Regions from separate parts of the Pseudoalteromonas sp. S3785 genome, predicted to be linked through region 2. Evidence: predicted binding sites of a transcription regulator. Region 2 holds the regulator's gene; each other region holds the start of a gene.
What was found. Region 2 encodes sigma-54, which starts transcription at its own class of promoters, with help from an activator protein. Its sites were predicted from a motif close to GTTGGCACGNNNNTNGNNT; they were not measured.
Positions count from the first base shown of each region.

Region 1: a site for sigma-54 is predicted at 2,155-2,173, ahead of CWC17_RS08405 (EF-hand domain-containing protein). Genes of this name have one in related genera too.
Region 3: a site for sigma-54 is predicted at 2,742-2,760, ahead of CWC17_RS04650 (EF-hand domain-containing protein). Genes of this name have one in related genera too.
Region 4: a site for sigma-54 is predicted at 2,492-2,510, ahead of CWC17_RS14025 (DUF1328 domain-containing protein). Genes of this name have one in related genera too.

Region 1 is NZ_PNCT01000028.1:41,945-46,208, reverse strand. It holds gene CWC17_RS08425 (amidohydrolase) at 1-863, opposite strand, end outside; gene CWC17_RS08420 (EF-hand domain-containing protein) at 993-1,229, opposite strand; gene CWC17_RS08415 (EF-hand domain-containing protein) at 1,241-1,477, opposite strand; gene CWC17_RS08410 (hypothetical protein) at 1,635-1,862, opposite strand; gene CWC17_RS08405 (EF-hand domain-containing protein) at 1,887-2,120, opposite strand; gene CWC17_RS08400 (sensor histidine kinase) at 2,422-3,873, shown strand; gene CWC17_RS08395 (hypothetical protein) at 3,878-4,264, shown strand, end outside.
Region 2 is NZ_PNCT01000005.1:45,548-49,811, forward strand. It holds gene rapZ (RNase adapter RapZ) at 1-657, opposite strand, end outside; gene CWC17_RS01685 (PTS sugar transporter subunit IIA) at 677-1,129, opposite strand; gene hpf (ribosome hibernation promoting factor) at 1,134-1,421, opposite strand; gene CWC17_RS01695 (RNA polymerase factor sigma-54) at 1,449-2,948, opposite strand; gene lptB (LPS export ABC transporter ATP-binding protein) at 3,018-3,743, opposite strand; gene lptA (lipopolysaccharide transport periplasmic protein LptA) at 3,740-4,264, opposite strand, start outside.
Region 3 is NZ_PNCT01000014.1:44,301-48,564, reverse strand. It holds gene CWC17_RS04665 (putative bifunctional diguanylate cyclase/phosphodiesterase) at 1-291, shown strand, start outside; gene CWC17_RS04660 (FG-GAP repeat domain-containing protein) at 458-1,837, shown strand; gene CWC17_RS04655 (hypothetical protein) at 1,946-2,398, opposite strand; gene CWC17_RS04650 (EF-hand domain-containing protein) at 2,409-2,684, opposite strand; gene CWC17_RS04645 (PA4780 family RIO1-like protein kinase) at 2,936-3,790, shown strand; gene CWC17_RS04640 (response regulator) at 3,807-4,264, opposite strand, start outside.
Region 4 is NZ_PNCT01000054.1:21,658-25,921, reverse strand. It holds gene CWC17_RS14045 (aspartate kinase) at 1-1,080, shown strand, start outside; gene csrA (carbon storage regulator CsrA) at 1,170-1,361, shown strand; gene CWC17_RS14035 (YcxB family protein) at 1,412-1,879, opposite strand; gene CWC17_RS14030 (hypothetical protein) at 2,037-2,228, opposite strand; gene CWC17_RS14025 (DUF1328 domain-containing protein) at 2,279-2,452, opposite strand; gene CWC17_RS14020 (OadG family protein) at 2,982-3,227, shown strand; gene oadA (sodium-extruding oxaloacetate decarboxylase subunit alpha) at 3,237-4,264, shown strand, end outside.

The sequences.
Region 1 (4,264 bases), on a different contig from region 2:
TAGCGCCCAGCTTTAAGCATGTACTCTAAATCGGGGCTGGCAGCACTGAGCATAGCGACAATTCTTAGTGGTAAATCACCTTGCTCGCTGCGCGCTTTATAAACTTCCCAGGTGGTTTTATCAATACCGGCATCGTGAGTAGAGGTAATACCTAAGCTAAGTAAATGGGCGCCTGCGGCATCTAACGAGTCGCTTATAGCTTGTTTTGAAGGGGCGCTCATATGCTGGGTAATTAACGATTCTGCTTTATCTATAAAAATACCGGTTGGATTACCAAATTCATCTTTAATGATTTCGCCGCCATCAGGCGCTTGAGTAGCTGCGGTAATACCGGCCAGCTCTAAGGCTTTGCTATTAACCCAAATTGCATGGCTGTCAACGCGCGAAAGCACCACTGGGCGGTCATTAACGACCTTATCTAAGTCTTTAGCGGTAGGAAAGCGTGTGTTGCTCCACAGCTCTTGGTTCCAGCCTCGGCCTAATAGCCAGCCTTGTTTATTTTTCGCAAATTGTTCTAACTTTGCGGTTATTTCTTCAACCGACTTAGCACCACGCACATCAAGTTGCGATAGGTTGTCGCCAAGCCCGATCACATGGCCGTGGGCGTCAATTAGCCCTGGCAGCAACGTATTGCCTTTGGCATCAATGAGTGTGGCATCTGGAAAGGTGTTTTTAAGCGTATCATCCCCAGTTTTTACGACTTTGCCGTTTTTAATTACTAAAGTGGAAAATGTGTGTATACCGCCTTGATACAAAGGCGTATAGCCATTAGCGTTATAAATAACCTGCGTTTGAGCGATGCTAGTGCAGCTTGCAAATAAACCAGCAAGCAATAGTGGGTTGAAAAGTTTTTTAAGTTGCATAAGTTAGTTATTTTTTATTGTTAGTAAAATAACACTAGCAAACTCACTTTTAGAATACCAATATGTTGAGGTAGATAGCTTAAAAGCGTAAGGGCTGTTAAAAATTTAGCGCTTACGCATAAAAAAGAGTTACTTACTGGCGTATAGGCCATATTCAGAAAGGGTAAGTCTGCCGTCTTTATCTTTATCATAACTTGAAAAACGCGACCATAGAGCGGGGTCAATGGCGGTTTCAGAGCGGGTTAAAAAGCCATCTTGGTTACGGTCAAACTTTTCAAATTTATCGGCAATTTCTGTACTTTGGGCAAGGGTTGCATCGCTAAAAAGGCCCAGCGCAACAAGCGCTAAATAGCTTACGGTCTTCATATTTATACTACTCAGTAAAGGTTATTGGTTAAATAGTCTTTAAACTCAAGAAGCGAGATTTGTTTGTCTTGGTTTTTATCCCAGCGGGTAAAGGTGCTGAGTAGCTGAGGCTGAGGCTCTAACTCGTCTTCAGTTAAAAAGCCGCTTTTATTGGCATCAAGGTGATCAAAACGCTGTTTAACATCTAACGCAACAGCATTAAAACTGATCATGGTAATAGCGATAACACTAAAAAAAACACACTTCATGGTTTTCCTTCCAACATACAGTGTTTGTAGATTAATAAAAAAAGCACTTGCCATAATTTAACTTCCCAACAATAAATCCGTTTACACATTCCCTCAGGGATTATGGCAAATGCTTTTGAAACCTACTTTACTAGGTAAAAGCTTAAGTAAAACTTAATTATGGTTTAAAGTTTTGAAACTCTTCTTTAGAAATTTTCTTGTCTTCATTTTCATCCAAATCAGCAAATTGCCTCATTACTTCTTTGTCTTGCTTTGCTTCTGCAAGTGATACTGCTCCATCCATATCTTTGTCTAAATGAGCAAAGCGAATATTTACAGAAGAGGCTAAAGCTGTGGCGCTAATGGCTAAAAACATTAATGCAAATGCTGCGATAAGTTGTTTCATAATCATGTTCCTTATTAAATGAATTTACTGAATAAACTTTTTGAATTCACTTAATGACAACTGACCATCTTGGTTAGTGTCTATTTGTGAAAAGTTTTCGTGTAGTACGGCATCTTCACCCGCTTCTGATTCGCTAAGTGTGCCGTTACTGTCTTTATCTAGCTCGTTAAATGTAGCTTGAACGTCCATAGCTATTGCATCTGTGCCCATAAACCCAAAAGCCAGCATGGGTAAAATTACTAAAAAGCGGTTGTTCATTTAATTTCCTTATTGATTAAAGTTGCACTCGCTATTACAAAAATAGTGCCAATTTAAATAAGTATTTAAAATCAGTAGTTTATGGTTTTTATGTGGCGCTTGCCGGAATTTTTTACTTAAATGTGTGTTATTTTTGCAACAGACGGTGCGTACTCTTAGTACTTAACATAGTTATCAATGAGTTAGCATGTTGCTAAATGGCAACAGATGGATATATTGGGTTAAATATAGAAGTTGATTCAGCGAGAGTATAAGGTAAGTAACTAAAATAGGGCGCTTAAAATAATAAAAGGAAATGATAATGCCTGTAACGTTGGCTAAAAAGTATCGTGCAATGCTCAATTGGCGGCCTAACTTAATAGGTCAGTTTATTATTAGCATGCTGCTGTCGTTACTGCCACTTAGTTTAGTGGTGATTGTTTTTTTAAATGCGTTAAACAAACAGCTCGCTGTAACCCAGCTTATTGTCAGTAATAATTACCAAGTTACTAAGTCGTTCAATTTTTTAAAGCAAGAGTTAAATAGCCTAGAGCGAGCTACTCGCCAAAATTGGGTTTTAAAAAGCGAGTCGCTCGACACGCTAATAAACGAAAAATGGCAATCCTCCTTACAAACAATCGATACGCTCAGCCAAAAAAGTACCTCTGGGCAATACACTATGCAATGGCGCCGCTTAGCAGCAATCTTACGAAGTACTCATCAAGCGCTAATTGAAAACAACCAACAAGATGCAGCATTGTTTGTGCCTATTAGCGATTTGGTGGCTGAGCTTACAGTGTGGTTGCGTGATATAAATGCGGCGCAAATTCAAAATAATCAAAATGAGCTAAGCACTTTGCAAAGCTCGTTTATTAACTGGTTAGTGGCGCTTATTCCGCTTACTTTACTAGTGGGTGGGGGCTTTTTATGGCGCATAAGCAAACGTTTAAAAGGGCTTACGTCGGTAATAGATAAACTAGGGCAAGGCCACTGGCAGCAAAAAATAGCGGTGCAAGGTTCCAGTGAGCTGGTGGAGTTGGGCGAAAAACTACAATGGGTGCAAGAGCAGCTACATATGCTCGAGCAACAAAAAGATACTTTTTTACGCCATGTAACCCACGAGCTTAAAACGCCGTTGGCTTCAATGGTCGAGGGCACCGATTTACTTCGTGATGAAATAGTGGGGCCCATTACAAAAGAGCAGCAAGCTGTGCTTGAACTTATTAGCCAATCTATGGTGCGCCTGCGCACTATGATTGACAGCTTACTTAGTTATAACGCTATCAGAACCAGTAAAGACAGTGTTAGCGAGGTCGAATTTGGTAATTTAATAAATAAAATAAACAGCCATTTTGAGCACCGTTTAACGGCTAAGCAGCAACGTCTAAATTGGCACAACAGCATAATAAAACAGACACTTGCATTACCCGCAGAGCTAATAGAAATGACCCTTATTCAGCTCATTTCTAATGCGTTAAAGTTTTCAAATACAGGGCAAAGCGTTGATGTAACCTTAGCGCTTGAGCAAAAGCGACTAACAATACAAGTGCGCGATGAAGGCTGTGGTATTAAAGAGCAAGAAAAAACCCAAATATTCAGCGCATTTTACCAAGGTAAGCATAATAAAGATGTTACGCTGCAAGGCAGTGGCCTAGGTTTAACCATAGTAAAAGAGTCGGTTGAGCAGTTACAAGGTCAGCTCAGTGTTGAGCATAACCAGCCCCAAGGCTGCTTATTTACAATAAAAATACCTTTAATTAATCAAGGAGTTTAATAGCATGCGTACGCGTTTAATAGCTATTTTATGTGTGCTCAGTAGTGCGGTTATTTTAGCTGGGTGTGCAACAAATAACACACAAACAGCAGCTGTGTCACAGGAGGTTGCGCCTGCAAAAAATGCGGTGCCAAATCCTAAAAAGCGTCCTAAAAGTGACCCCGTTTACCCCAGCGCAGCACGTGTTATTGCATGGCATGCTAATCAATGTGGTGGTTTTAAAGTAAAACCAACCCCACTCACTTATTTAGGTGAGAAAGAGCTAAAACGCTTTTTTAAATACATGTGTATTAACACTTCAAGCGCACCCAAAGAGGTAATGGCACGCTTGCAAAAACTCGATTTAGCCTACTTTTGGCCAGAGCCTATTAAACAATATTTATGGCTTCAA
Region 2 (4,264 bases):
AGTAAATTTTTGCACTATGCTGTGGTTTGCCAAAAAGTCTTTTACAGGTTGATCAAGACCTGTAAGCGGTTTAAGTTCAGGCTCCCAATGCGGATTTGGCAAAAAGCGAGCATCAAATACATAATCAGCTTCTTTAGGTATGCCGTGTTTAAAACCAAACGATTCAAACGTTACAATTAGTTGTTTATCTTTTTTTCCGAGTATTTTTTCGCGAATTGACTCAGCCAATTGGTGAACACTTAAATCAGTCGTATCAAGCATAAAGTCTGCGCGGGTTACAAGTACATCAAGCAGCTCTTTTTCTTTTTTTATTGCTAAGTCGAGCGGCAATGAATCGATGGATAAAGGATGTAATCTGCGTGTTTCTGAAAAACGTTTTATGAGTGTTTGATCATCACTGTCTAAATAAAACAGAGTGGGTTTAGCAAAGTCCGGTAGGTATTCAAGAATATCGTTAAACTCGTCTTGCTCTTTGGGGATATTACGAACATCGATACTAACAGCTATTTTGTCATAGTTATCTGAAACACTACGTACTAAAGAGGGCAGCAGGTTGACCGGGATATTATCTACGCAATAATAACCTAAATCTTCAACCACGCGTAAAGCAACCGATTTACCTGAACCGGAACGGCCGCTTATGATTATTAACTCCATTTATAGCCCTTAGTATTTACTACGATTGATCAACAATTACTTGATACAGTTCTGCATCGGTTTTAGCGCTTCGCAGCTGTTTGCAAAATTCTTTATTGCTCAGTTTATCAGCTATGGTTGCTAGAGTCTTTAGGTGCTGCTGGTTATCGCCATCTGGTACGATGAGTGCAACAAAAATATCAACAGGACAGTTATCAATAGCATCAAAGTTTACAGGCTTGTCACTAACGAGTACTAACGCAAGCGGTTCTTCTACGCCACCCATTCTACCATGCGGAATTGCGATACCGCGGCCAATACCCGTACTACCTAGTTTTTCTCTGCTGGCTAGCGCATTAAGAATATCCTGTTGTGGTAAGTAAGGGAGCTTTTCATGAGCAAGCTCACTGATAAATTCTAAAATTCTTTTTTTACTACTAAAAAGGACCGCAGCTTTGCTGCAGTCCTGGCATACTAATGTACTTAATTTCATAATATTAGTGTCTAGCAAGCTTCTCTTTATGTTTTATGACTTGACGATCGAGCTTGTCAATCAACGAGTCTATAGCAGCATACATATCTTGGTGCTCTGTTGAGGCAAATAAATCTGCGCCGCTTACATGAATAGTCGCTTCTGCTTTTTGGTTGAGTTTTTCTACATCGAGAATGACATGCACATTGCTAATATGATCTGAGTGCCTTTCTAGCTTTGCAAATTTATTATTTACATAGTCTCTAAGTGAATCAGTTACTTCTACGTGACGACCAGTTAGGTTTAGTTGCATAAGCATTTCCTCTTTGTTTTTTACGTCTTATATCAAACTCTTTCTCTGATTTGACGGTGGAATAGCTAGCGATTCACGGTATTTTGCTATTGTGCGTCTAGCTACTTTAATTCCTTGCTCTGCCAATATATCCGCAATTTTACTATCACTCAATGGTTTGGCTGAGTTTTCCGCGGCAATTAGCTTTTTAATTAAGGCACGTATTGCGGTTGACGAACATTCGCCACCGTTTTCGGTGCTTACGTGGCTTGAGAAAAAATATTTAAGCTCAAAAATACCACGTGGCGTATGCATATATTTTTGCGTAGTAACACGCGAAATTGTTGATTCGTGCATTTCTACCATTTCAGCAACATCGTTTAAAACCATTGGTTTCATGGCTTCGGGGCCATGTTCAAAAAACGCTTGTTGCTGTTTTACAATACAGTTTGTTACTTTTAGCAGCGTGTCGTTTCTGCTTTCAAGACTTTTTATAAACCATTTAGCTTCTTGCAGATGAGAGCGAATAAACTGGCTATCTCCACTTGATTTTACGGTACGTGACATGGCCGCATACTGACTATTTACGCGTATTTTTGGCATGCTATCTGGGTTTAGCTCTACCACCCAACGGCCCTTAATTTTTTTAACTGACACATCCGGTATGACATACTCAGACTCTTCCCTTACTATTGTGTCTGCAGGTTTTGGGTTGAGGGTATGTATAAGAGTCATGACCTCTTTAAGCTCGTCTTCTTTAAGCTTAGTCTTTTTCATTAATGTACGATAGTCGCGTGCCGCTAATAGATCAATGTGATCGGTTAAGATCATTTTAGTTTGTTCTATAAAAGGGGTGTCTTTATCAAACTGGTTAAGCTGAATACACAAGCACTCCTGTAAGCTCCGCGCGGCTATACCTACAGGGTCGAATAATTGAATACGTTTTAAAACGGCTTCTATTTCATCCAGTTCAACTTCAACGTCGTCATCGTTTTCTTGGTTAAAGCTTTCTAAAATCTCTTCACAACTTAGCGTTAAAATACCCGAGTCATCTACAGCTTCTACAATGGCTATAGCAATGGCTTCGTCAGTTGGGCTAAAAGGAGTAAGCTGAAGTTGCCACATTAAGTACTCATGTAGCGTTTCAGTAGAGGCGCCCTGATAAATAGACTCATCTTCTGGCATTGGGCCTGAGGATGCCGCAGGGGCTGCACTCATGTACTCATCCCAAGTTACATCCATCGCCATATCATCGCTAACAGTGTCTTTATTTAAAGCTTCACCACTGTCTTGCTCGTATTCACTGGTTGTATCATCAGCCGATGCGCTTACGGTTACATCATCCGTATCTGCTTTTTGTTCATTTTTTCCAGCCGACTCTTCCGTGTAATCTTGCTCTTCTACTTCTAATAGCGGGTTGCTATCAAGTGCTTCTTGTATTTCTTGCTGGAGATCCAATGTACTGAGCTGCAGCAAGCGAATCGCTTGTTGCAATTGTGGAGTCATTGTAAGTTGCTGGCCCATGCGCAGCTGTAATGATTGCCTCATGTATCTCTAACAATCCTTTTATGTTGTTATAATTAATATTAGCAGATGCTTGTAGGTGTGGCTTAAATGTTACAGCCTAAATTGCTCGCCTAAATAAACATCGCGTACAGTTTTGTCATTTAATACGTGTTCTGGGGTGCCAGATGCAATTAGCTCCCCATGAGAAACAATGTAGGCTTTTTCACAAACATCAAGGGTTTCTCTTACATTGTGATCGGTAATTAATACGCCAATGCCACGATTTTTAAGATGTTCTATTATTTTCTTTATATCTAACACTGAAATCGGATCAACACCAGCAAAAGGCTCATCCAACAAAATAAATTTAGGGTTCGCTGCGAGTGCTCTGGCTATCTCTACACGGCGGCGTTCGCCACCAGAAAGTGCCATACCTTGGCTATCACGTATATGTTGAATGCTAAATTCATCAAGTAAGTTGTTAAGCGTTTCTTCTCGCGCGGCTTTATTTAGCTCTTTGCGCGTTTCTAAAATAGCCATTAAATTTTGATAAACTGTTAGCTTTCTAAATATAGATGACTCTTGCGGCAAATAGCCAATGCCTAAGCGAGCACGACTGTGCATAGGTAATAACGTTATATCGTTATCATCAATAGATATTTTACCTTTGTCGCTAGGTACTAACCCTACAATCATGTAAAAGGTGGTGGTTTTACCTGCGCCATTAGGGCCTAATAAGCCCACTATGCTGCCGGCTTCTACCTCAAGGCCTACATTTTTTACAACTTGGCGGCCTTTATAGCTTTTTGCTAATAGTTCTGCTTTTAAGGTGCTCATGGTTGACCTTCGTTACCTGTTTTTTCTTTAATATTTGCTTCAACAGGCACTAAAATTGTGTGGACACGATCCGTTGAGTTTTCGTCTTTTTCTGCGCTAATAAGTTGCTGCTGCATATCGTAGGTAATACTTTTAGCATTAATTTTTTGACCGGCTTGCGCGACTTCGGCATCCCCAACAAGTGTTAAAAAGCGCTTTGCTACGTCGTAACGTACTTCGTTTGCACTGGCACTCATTACGGTACCATCGTCTTGTTTTTCTTCGAAGTAGGCAGGGCTGCCAGTGGCAATAAGCAGTTGTTTGTTATCCCCTAGGTCTTCACGTTTATGTACTTCGAGTCGGTCGGCTGTAATTTTGCGGTTCCCATGCACAATTTCGACGTTTTTTTCAAAAATACCTACGTTTTCTTTAAGTTGACCTTCTTGACGGTCTGCACTAATAGAAATTTGGTTTGCTGGCGGTTGAGCAGCAGGCTCAGCAGCAGAAGCGCTACATGCAAGCATCAGCGATGGGATAATAAG
Region 3 (4,264 bases), on a different contig from region 2:
GGGTATTCATCCTTGTCGAGCATGTTAGATATTGGTGTAGACATAGTAAAAATAGATAAAAGTTTCATTCAAAATATGGATAAGCGAGGCTTAAGTATTATTCATGCAATTGTGCAAATGGCCTCAACACTTGATTTTATAGTAGTTGCCGAAGGCGTCGAAACCCTAGAGCAAGCCAATGTGCTAAAAGAAATTGGTGTGTCTCACCTACAAGGTTACTACTTTTCAAAGCCTATGGAGCAAGCATTTGTAGACTCATATTTAAATGAGCAAAATAAGCTCTGTAGCTAGTTTTTTAAGATCCTGCCTCAAGCCCTTACTTATAAGCACATTTCATTAAACAATTTATTACAATTACTTACACTGGGGAAACCTTTTATAGCGTAGTCTAATTGCATCTTAATCACTACAGTTTCACTTATTTGTAGTGGTACTAATTTTTGTAAAAGGATTTAACATGCTAAAGCCTCTTTGTTACTCACTTGCCATTTTACTTACACCAGCAAGCGTTTTTGCACAAACAATGGTAATAAAAACAACAGATAAATTGATCACTACCGATACCCCCACTCTATTCGCTTATAACAAAGAGTCAAAGCAACTAGAGGTAATAAACTTGCTGAGCTCGCAGAGCTATGAGCTTACCTTACCTAAAAATGCATTTGGTTTTGATATAGCTGCCATTGCAAATAAAGCAGATAAACAAGCCCTTGTGTTAACTGATAACGGTGTTTATAAAAGTACAGCAAAAGAAGCTGAGCTTCTATTTAATTACAGTTCAGTGATTAGCCAATTGAAAGTAGATAAATTTGAAAAAATAAATTTTGTTTTTGATGCCAATAACGATGGCCTTAGCGATATTTTAATTCCAGGATTATCAAGCAGTACCTTATATATTCAAAATAATGAGGGAGCATTCAAGCCACATAAATTTGAACAAGCAGCTGAGTATAATGGGCGATTTTCAAAAGAAGGGTTATCTCTTGAGGTTAATATAAACAACCAACCTATCGTCATTGATTTTAATAAAGACGGTGTAAGCGACTTAGTTTTTGCCAGCGACTTTGGTGCTAATGTTTTGTTAGCGGATGCACCAGGCTATGCCGATGCCTTAACCCCTATTAATTTTAATATTGAACTAGGCGAGCTGAATAACGGCGAAACCCGAAAAATTAAGCAGCTTTTAGATGTAAATAACGATGGATTTTTAGATTTTACTACTAGGCAATTTAAGCCTACACAAGGTATGGATTCGCTTGATATTAAAATTGCTCATACGTTGTATTTAGGAAATGCGACAGGCTTTGCGACTACACCTATTAATCTATTTAATACAGAAGGGCCAAGCGAGCTAGTATTAAAAACAGATTTCAATAACGATGGGCTCATTGATTTACAAAAAATAGATTTAGATATTGGCCTAGGCACAATCGCCTCAATGGCCATGGGCGGCGGTAGCACAGATGTTGATGTAGAAATGAATTTATATAAACAGCAAAGCGATGGAACCTTTGCTAATGAATCCAACATTGAGCTCGATTTAGAAATGGAAGTAGATATGAATGGAAGTGAGTCTTCTCCGGCTCTTTATCTAGGTGATATAAATGGCGATGGTCATATTGATGCAGTGTATAAATACAGTAAAAAAACTCTGCATATCTACTATGGTGAGCAAAACTCACTGCTGAACAAAAAACGCAAAAAGTTAAAATTAGTACTGCCTAAACACAATAAAGATATTTTGCTGGTTGATATAAACCAAGATGGTAAAAAAGACTTTGTATTTAAATTTACAGAAAAAGACGGCACCAGCAAAATCAAAACACAATTAAATTAAACATTTTAAAAAGCCAACAAAAAAAGCTCGGCAATGTTAAACACATTAACCGAGCTTTGGACTTAAGACCTAAGGATAAACGCTCAGCTTTACCTCAAGTTATAACACCTAAGCTGTTACATTTAGCAGTGAATCGCCTTCACTTAAGCCAAATTTTTCTTGTACCGATGAAAGAATTGATTCTTTATCTTCATCAGATAGCTGGCTTGAATACTCAGTTAATAACTCATCTAAGTAGCTAACCACTTCGTCAGTATCAACAGATTCTAGCGCGTTTTGTGGCGGCGGTGGCGGACGCTGCCCTTCAGGGCGTCCTGCATCGCCAATACTTTTAGCGTCAAAATCAAGTTCGCTCATTAAATCCGCTAACTCTTTTGTAGGCGAGATCCCCTGCTCTTCAAATGCGGCTTGAATGCTTTGCGCATCTTCTGTGCTTAGGTTTTGTGCATCAAATTCTGCCAGCGTTTCTTTAACAAACTCAGTTTGCTCTGTGGTTAAAGCACTTACTTGACTCGATTGTTGAGCCATAAAACTCGCAGAGCTACCAATACTGTTGATCATTTTTTCTTCCTTAACGTGCACGGCGTGGTGGCTTGTGTTCACTTAATTCTTGTTCGCTAATTTCGCCATTCCCATCGGCATCTATTGCATCAAAAATAGTTTGTGCATCACCTTGTGGTGGTGCGCTCTCACTAAATTCGGCAAAGCTTATAACACCATCGCCATCTGCATCTATAGTTGAAAAGTCAGGTTTAGGTGGTGGGTTATCACCGCCTCGAGCAGCCACATTGGCAGAAAAAGCCATTGATAATAATGCAGCAGCTGCAAAAATAGAAAAATGCTTCATAGTGGTAACCTTGCGTTTAATATTAATTAGGGTGTACTGATAGACTACGCTGAAAAATAGCAAATATTGTGCAAACAATAAGGAAGTGAAAAAAGTACGGTTTTTAGCATGTTATTTTTACCTTATTCGGTATTTCGGTTATTGTGATAACTAATTACTTAAAACCACTTTCAACACGTTTTTGAGAGCTAACATACTAAGGGCTTATAAACATACATGTTTAATCTTCCAATTTTTCTAGTTGTATCGCAGTGAAAATACCTAAACGCCTCCAGCCACTCGTTGATGATGGCCTAATTGATGAAGTGATAAGCCGCTTAATGAGCGGCAAAGAAGCGGATGTATTTGTGGTACGCAGCGGTGGCGAAATTCGCTGTGCTAAAGTCTACAAAGAAGCCGTTAAACGCAGCTTTAAAAAAGCAGCCCAATATCAAGAAGGTCGTAAAGTGCGAGGTGGTCGACAAGCCCGTGCAATGGGTAAACGTTCAAGCTATGGCCGTCAATTAGAAGAAGAAATTTGGCAAAATGCTGAAGTAGACGCCCTTTCGCGTTTATCGCGTGCTGGCGTGAGAGTGCCTGATACTTATTACTGTATTGACGGTGTGCTGCTAATGGAACTTGTGTGTGATGAAGAGGGTGATGTAGCGCCGCAATTAGGTCACGTTACGTTAACTCAAGAGCAAGCCATTGAACAATACAAAACAATGATCCACAACATCAAATTGATGCTTTGTACGGGTCTTATTCATGGCGATTTATCTGAATTCAACGTATTAGTAGATAGTAATGGCCCTGTTATTATAGACCTACCTCAGGCCGTTAATGCAGCAGCTAATAACAGCGCCCAAGCGATGTTTAGTCGCGATGTGAACAATATGCGCCGTTATTATGGGCAGTTTGCACCAAGCTTATTACAAACACAGTACGCAAAAGAAATGTGGGCTTTATTTGAAGAAGCAAATCTAACACCTAATACAGTGTTAAGCGGTACATTTGAAGAAAGTGATGAGCTTGCTGATGTTGATTCAGTTTTAGATGAAATTCAAGCGGCCGAATATGAAGAGTTCGACCGTTTAGAACGTATTAAAAACGCTGACGAAGAATAAAATACTCAATGCTTAACTATTGAGGATGAACAAATCGATAACCCACCCCATAAACCGACTGAATAACACTGTCGGTTTGGGTGACTTCATCTAATTTTTTACGTAACTTTTTAATATGACTATCAATAGTACGATGACTCACGATCCGTTGGTCAGCGTACATAGTATCCATTAAGCTATCACGCGAAAAAATACGGTTAGGGTTATTAAATAGAGGTTTAAATAACTGAAACTCAAAATTTGTAAGCTCTATGCTACTCGCTTTGTATTGCACGCTGTAAGTACTTTCATTTAGTTTCATTGTTGATGAACTAAGCTCACCAACACTTGTTAAGCGCCTTAAAATTGCTTTTACGCGCGCCACCAGCTCCGCATAACTAAACGGCTTACAAATATAATCATCGGCTCCTAGCTCTAGGCCAAGTAAACGGTCTATTTCCTCTACTTTCGCCGATACCATAATGATAGGCACAT
Region 4 (4,264 bases), on a different contig from region 2:
ACCAACCGCTTAATTAATCTCGCCAAGCAAATAGATACTCGCCCGAGTAGCCGAGAACTAGACGTACTAATAAGCACCGGGGAGCAGGTTTCTGTTTCGCTCCTTGCTATGGCTATTATAAAGCGTGGCCATTCTGCTGTAAGCCTACTAGCCGACCAGGTTAATATTCAAACCGATAACATGTTTGGTAAAGCCCGTATTGAAGAGGTGGCTGCGACGCGTTTAAAGCATGAGCTTGAGCATAATCGAATTGCAATTATTGCCGGTTTTCAGGGGCGCGATGTAGAGGGGAATATTACAACCCTTGGACGCGGCGGCACCGATACCTCTGCGGTAGAAATAGCCGCGGCAATAAAAGCCGATGAATGTCAGATCTATACCGACGTTGATGGCGTATATACTACAGATCCTCGTGTAGAACCAAACGCGCAGCGAATGCGCCATGTAACGTTTGCCGAAATGCTAGAGCTGGCAAGCTTAGGCGCAAAAGTATTGCATATTCGTGCTGTTGAGTCGGCTGGTAATCATAAAATGCCGCTAAGGGTGCTTTCGAGTTTTGAGCCCGATGAAGGAACGCTAATAAGTTTTGAGGAGAGCGATATGCCAACTAAGGTTGTGTCGGGGATTGCATTTAATCGTGACGAATGCTTGATAAAGGTACATGGCGTACCATACTGTGTTCATTCTCTTACAAAAATTTTGAAACTTTTTGCAGAAAATGGCATCGAAATAGATATGATTAGTCAAGTTAATCATAACTTTGAAAAAATAGACTATGCTTTTACTGTGCATTCAAATGACTATTTGCAAGCACACGATTTACTTTCTCAACAACAGGTAAATCTGCAGGCTGATAGCATTTCTAGTGATACAACAGTTGCAAAGGTGTCGGCTGTTGGCATAGGAATGAAGTCTCACAGTGGTGTAGCGCATCAATTTTTTGATGCATTGGCGCAAGAAAGCATACACATAGCTTTAATATCGACATCTGAAACCAAGGTATCGGTTTTAATTGATGAGAAGTACTTAGAGCTAGCAGTAAGAGCGTTACACTCAGAATTTTTAACAGAAAATGGATAGTTTGGGAGTTTTTACTTACTTTTCAATCAATTTTTCATTAAAATGGTCAAGCGGAATCTTATAATTTATTGGAACATGGGAGCAAGAGAATGCTAATACTAACTCGTAGAGTAGGTGAAACCCTAATGATTGGTGACGAAGTAACTGTTACTGTATTAGGTGTTAAAGGAAATCAAGTTCGAATTGGTGTTAACGCACCTAAAGACGTTTCAGTGCATCGTGAAGAAATTTACATGCGTATACAAGCTGAAAAGTCTAATCCTAATCCGGGCAATGCTTAATCAACACGTATACTTAGCTGAGTAATGCACTTAGCTATACAAAAAGCCACTCACTGAGTGGCTTTTTTGTCTATAAAGTCGCGCATTTCATCAGTTAATACACTGCTAGAAATATATTGCATACCTTTATTATGCTGTACTAAGTAACCGTGGTTGGTTTTAATAATGCGGGTTATTTCTGCCCACTTAAATGTATGGCTTTTATAGTGGTTCTCGGTTCTAATAGCGTCATCGGTAAACGTGAGGGTAACAGTCGATCCCGAAGCACGGCTAAGCATTTGGCGCGTAACCCACCAAGGCCTGCGGTAATAAAAGGCAATGCATTCTAAAACACCCAGCATTATTAAAAATGACCCTAGGTAATGATCGTCCATAACGTAAATACTAATTAAACCTAAGCACACCAGCAATGCCAGCAAAAAATACTTTGGCTTGGCAGCTTTACTATAAGAGTGGGACTCGTCAAAGCATTCGTAGTAGTAAGGTTTATCGAGTGTGTAAGTGGTGGTCAGTGCCATAATTGCTAATAAATAATAGTTTTCGCTATTTTAGCAAGCTAGTGTAAAAATCACACCCGTTAATATTGGCTATGTACTTAAAGAGGTAGAAGCAGCTTTTTGTTTACGCATAAAAAAACGGCTTATTAAAAGCCGTTTTTTTACGTTACCAAGCAGATTAACAGTTAGTTTCTTCTGCGTTAACGCCTTCTTTTACATTTTCACAAGCATCTTCAACAGAGTTTTGCACGTCAGTTACTGCTTCATCAATACGCTCACCTGCTTCTTCTGCGTGGTTGTCTTCACAGCCCATCATAAAGAAACCTGCAAATACCGCGATTAGTGCTGCTTTTAAAGTTGTAGAGTTCATAATGTAATTCCTTGTATGTGTTAATTAATTAGTGTTTTAAGTGTTAGTGGCTACCTGGGCGATTTACCGCGCAGTGCACCTGATACTAAAGAAATCACTAAAAGTACTAAAAAGATAAAAAATATAATTTTTGCTATACCAGCTGCGGCACCTGCGATACCACCAAAACCTAACACTGCAGCGATTAAAGCAATAACTAAAAATGTAATTGTCCAGCGTAACATTGTTTTCTCCTTGGTTATCAAATTCGTTCGAAAGTAATAATGCTAGTTGCATGCCAGAATGTATTTGTCTTAATTATCAGTAGTTTATGAATTTTTAAGTGCGGCGTTTAAATCTATAGAAGGTAAGTTTTACGTTTAACGATGTAACTTATTCACACTATTGTAAATAGAGTAAAAAAATTAATATTTTTTATATGCTGCCTTTTACTTTCTTGGTAAGACCAATTTACATTTTTAACCATGATAGGTTTTTCGCTGCCGTTTAACTTACTATTTTTTATGACTTTTAAGTTGTTTTGGATTTAACCATATAATCTTTGCCTATAACGGTTATTTATATCATCTATATCTAAGCTAATTTTACCCTTTATTAGCTATGTTAACTATTGTGGCTGTATGTTAGTTTAATTTTAATTGGTTTTACCAATTGACAGGTGGTGGACAAAGTTAAAAGTTTTGTTATCATTCGGTGAATAATTATTTAAATAAAGCGATTTTTTATATCGTTATATAGTGCAGGGGGAGAAAAATGGATATAGGAGCTGTTCTCACAACCGCAGGTAGCTTGATGCTTACCGGCATGGTGGGTGTGTTTATATTTCTTTCAATATTGATTGGTGCTGTAACACTTATGTCTAACTTGGTTGCTCGTTTTGATGTGGCTGAAGTTGCAATACCGGTTAAATCACCATCTTTAAAATCTCAAGGTGTGCCAAGCGAGCACATCGCTGCTATTAGTGCTGCCATTGCTCAGTACAAATCAAATAATAAATAAGAGGCACACATGGCTAAATTAAAATTAACAGAGCTTGTTTTACGCGATGCTCATCAGTCTTTACTTGCAACTCGTATGCGCTTAGATGACATGCTACCTATTGCTAGCAAGCTTGATGATGCCGGTTATTGGTCTATTGAGTCGTGGGGCGGCGCTACATTTGACTCGTGTATTCGTTATTTAGGTGAAGATCCGTGGGAGCGTATTCGTGCCCTTAAAAAAGCAATGCCTAATACTAAACAGCAAATGCTATTACGCGGTCAAAATTTATTAGGTTACCGCCACTACGCCGATGACGTGGTAGAAAAGTTTGTAGAGCGAGCTCACAAAAATGGTGTAGATGTATTTCGTATTTTTGACGCCATGAACGATGTACGTAACTTAGAAACTGCAATTAAAGCGGCTGTAAAAGTAGGTGCTCACGCGCAAGGTACAATTTCTTATACTGTAAGCCCAGTGCACACACTTGATATGTGGTTAACCCTTGCAAAACAGCTAGAAGATTTAGGTTGTCACTCTATTTGTATTAAAGATATGGCGGGCTTATTAAAGCCTTACGATGCTGAGCAACTTATTAAAGGTCTTAAAGAAACGGTCTCAATCCCTATTGCTATGCAGTGCCATGCAACCACCGGTTTAAGTACAGCGACGTATCAAAAAGCCATCGATGCAGGCATTGATATGCTTGATACCGCTATTTCTTCAATGAGTATGACTTATGGTCATTCAGCGACAGAAACCATAGTGGCAATTGTTGAGGGAACCGCACGCGATACTGAATTAGATTTAAACCAGCTAGAAGAAATAGCCGCTTACTTTAGAGATGTACGCAAAAAGTACGCTGCCTTTGAGGGGAGCCTTAAAGGTGTTGATGGCCGTATTTTACTCGCGCAGGTACCTGGTGGCATGTTAACCAACATGGAAAACCAACTTAAAGAACAAGGCGCAGCAAATAAGCTAAATGAAGTATTGCTTGAGATCCCACGCGTGCGTGAAGATTTAGGTTTTATCCCGTTAGTTACTCCAACATCGCAAAT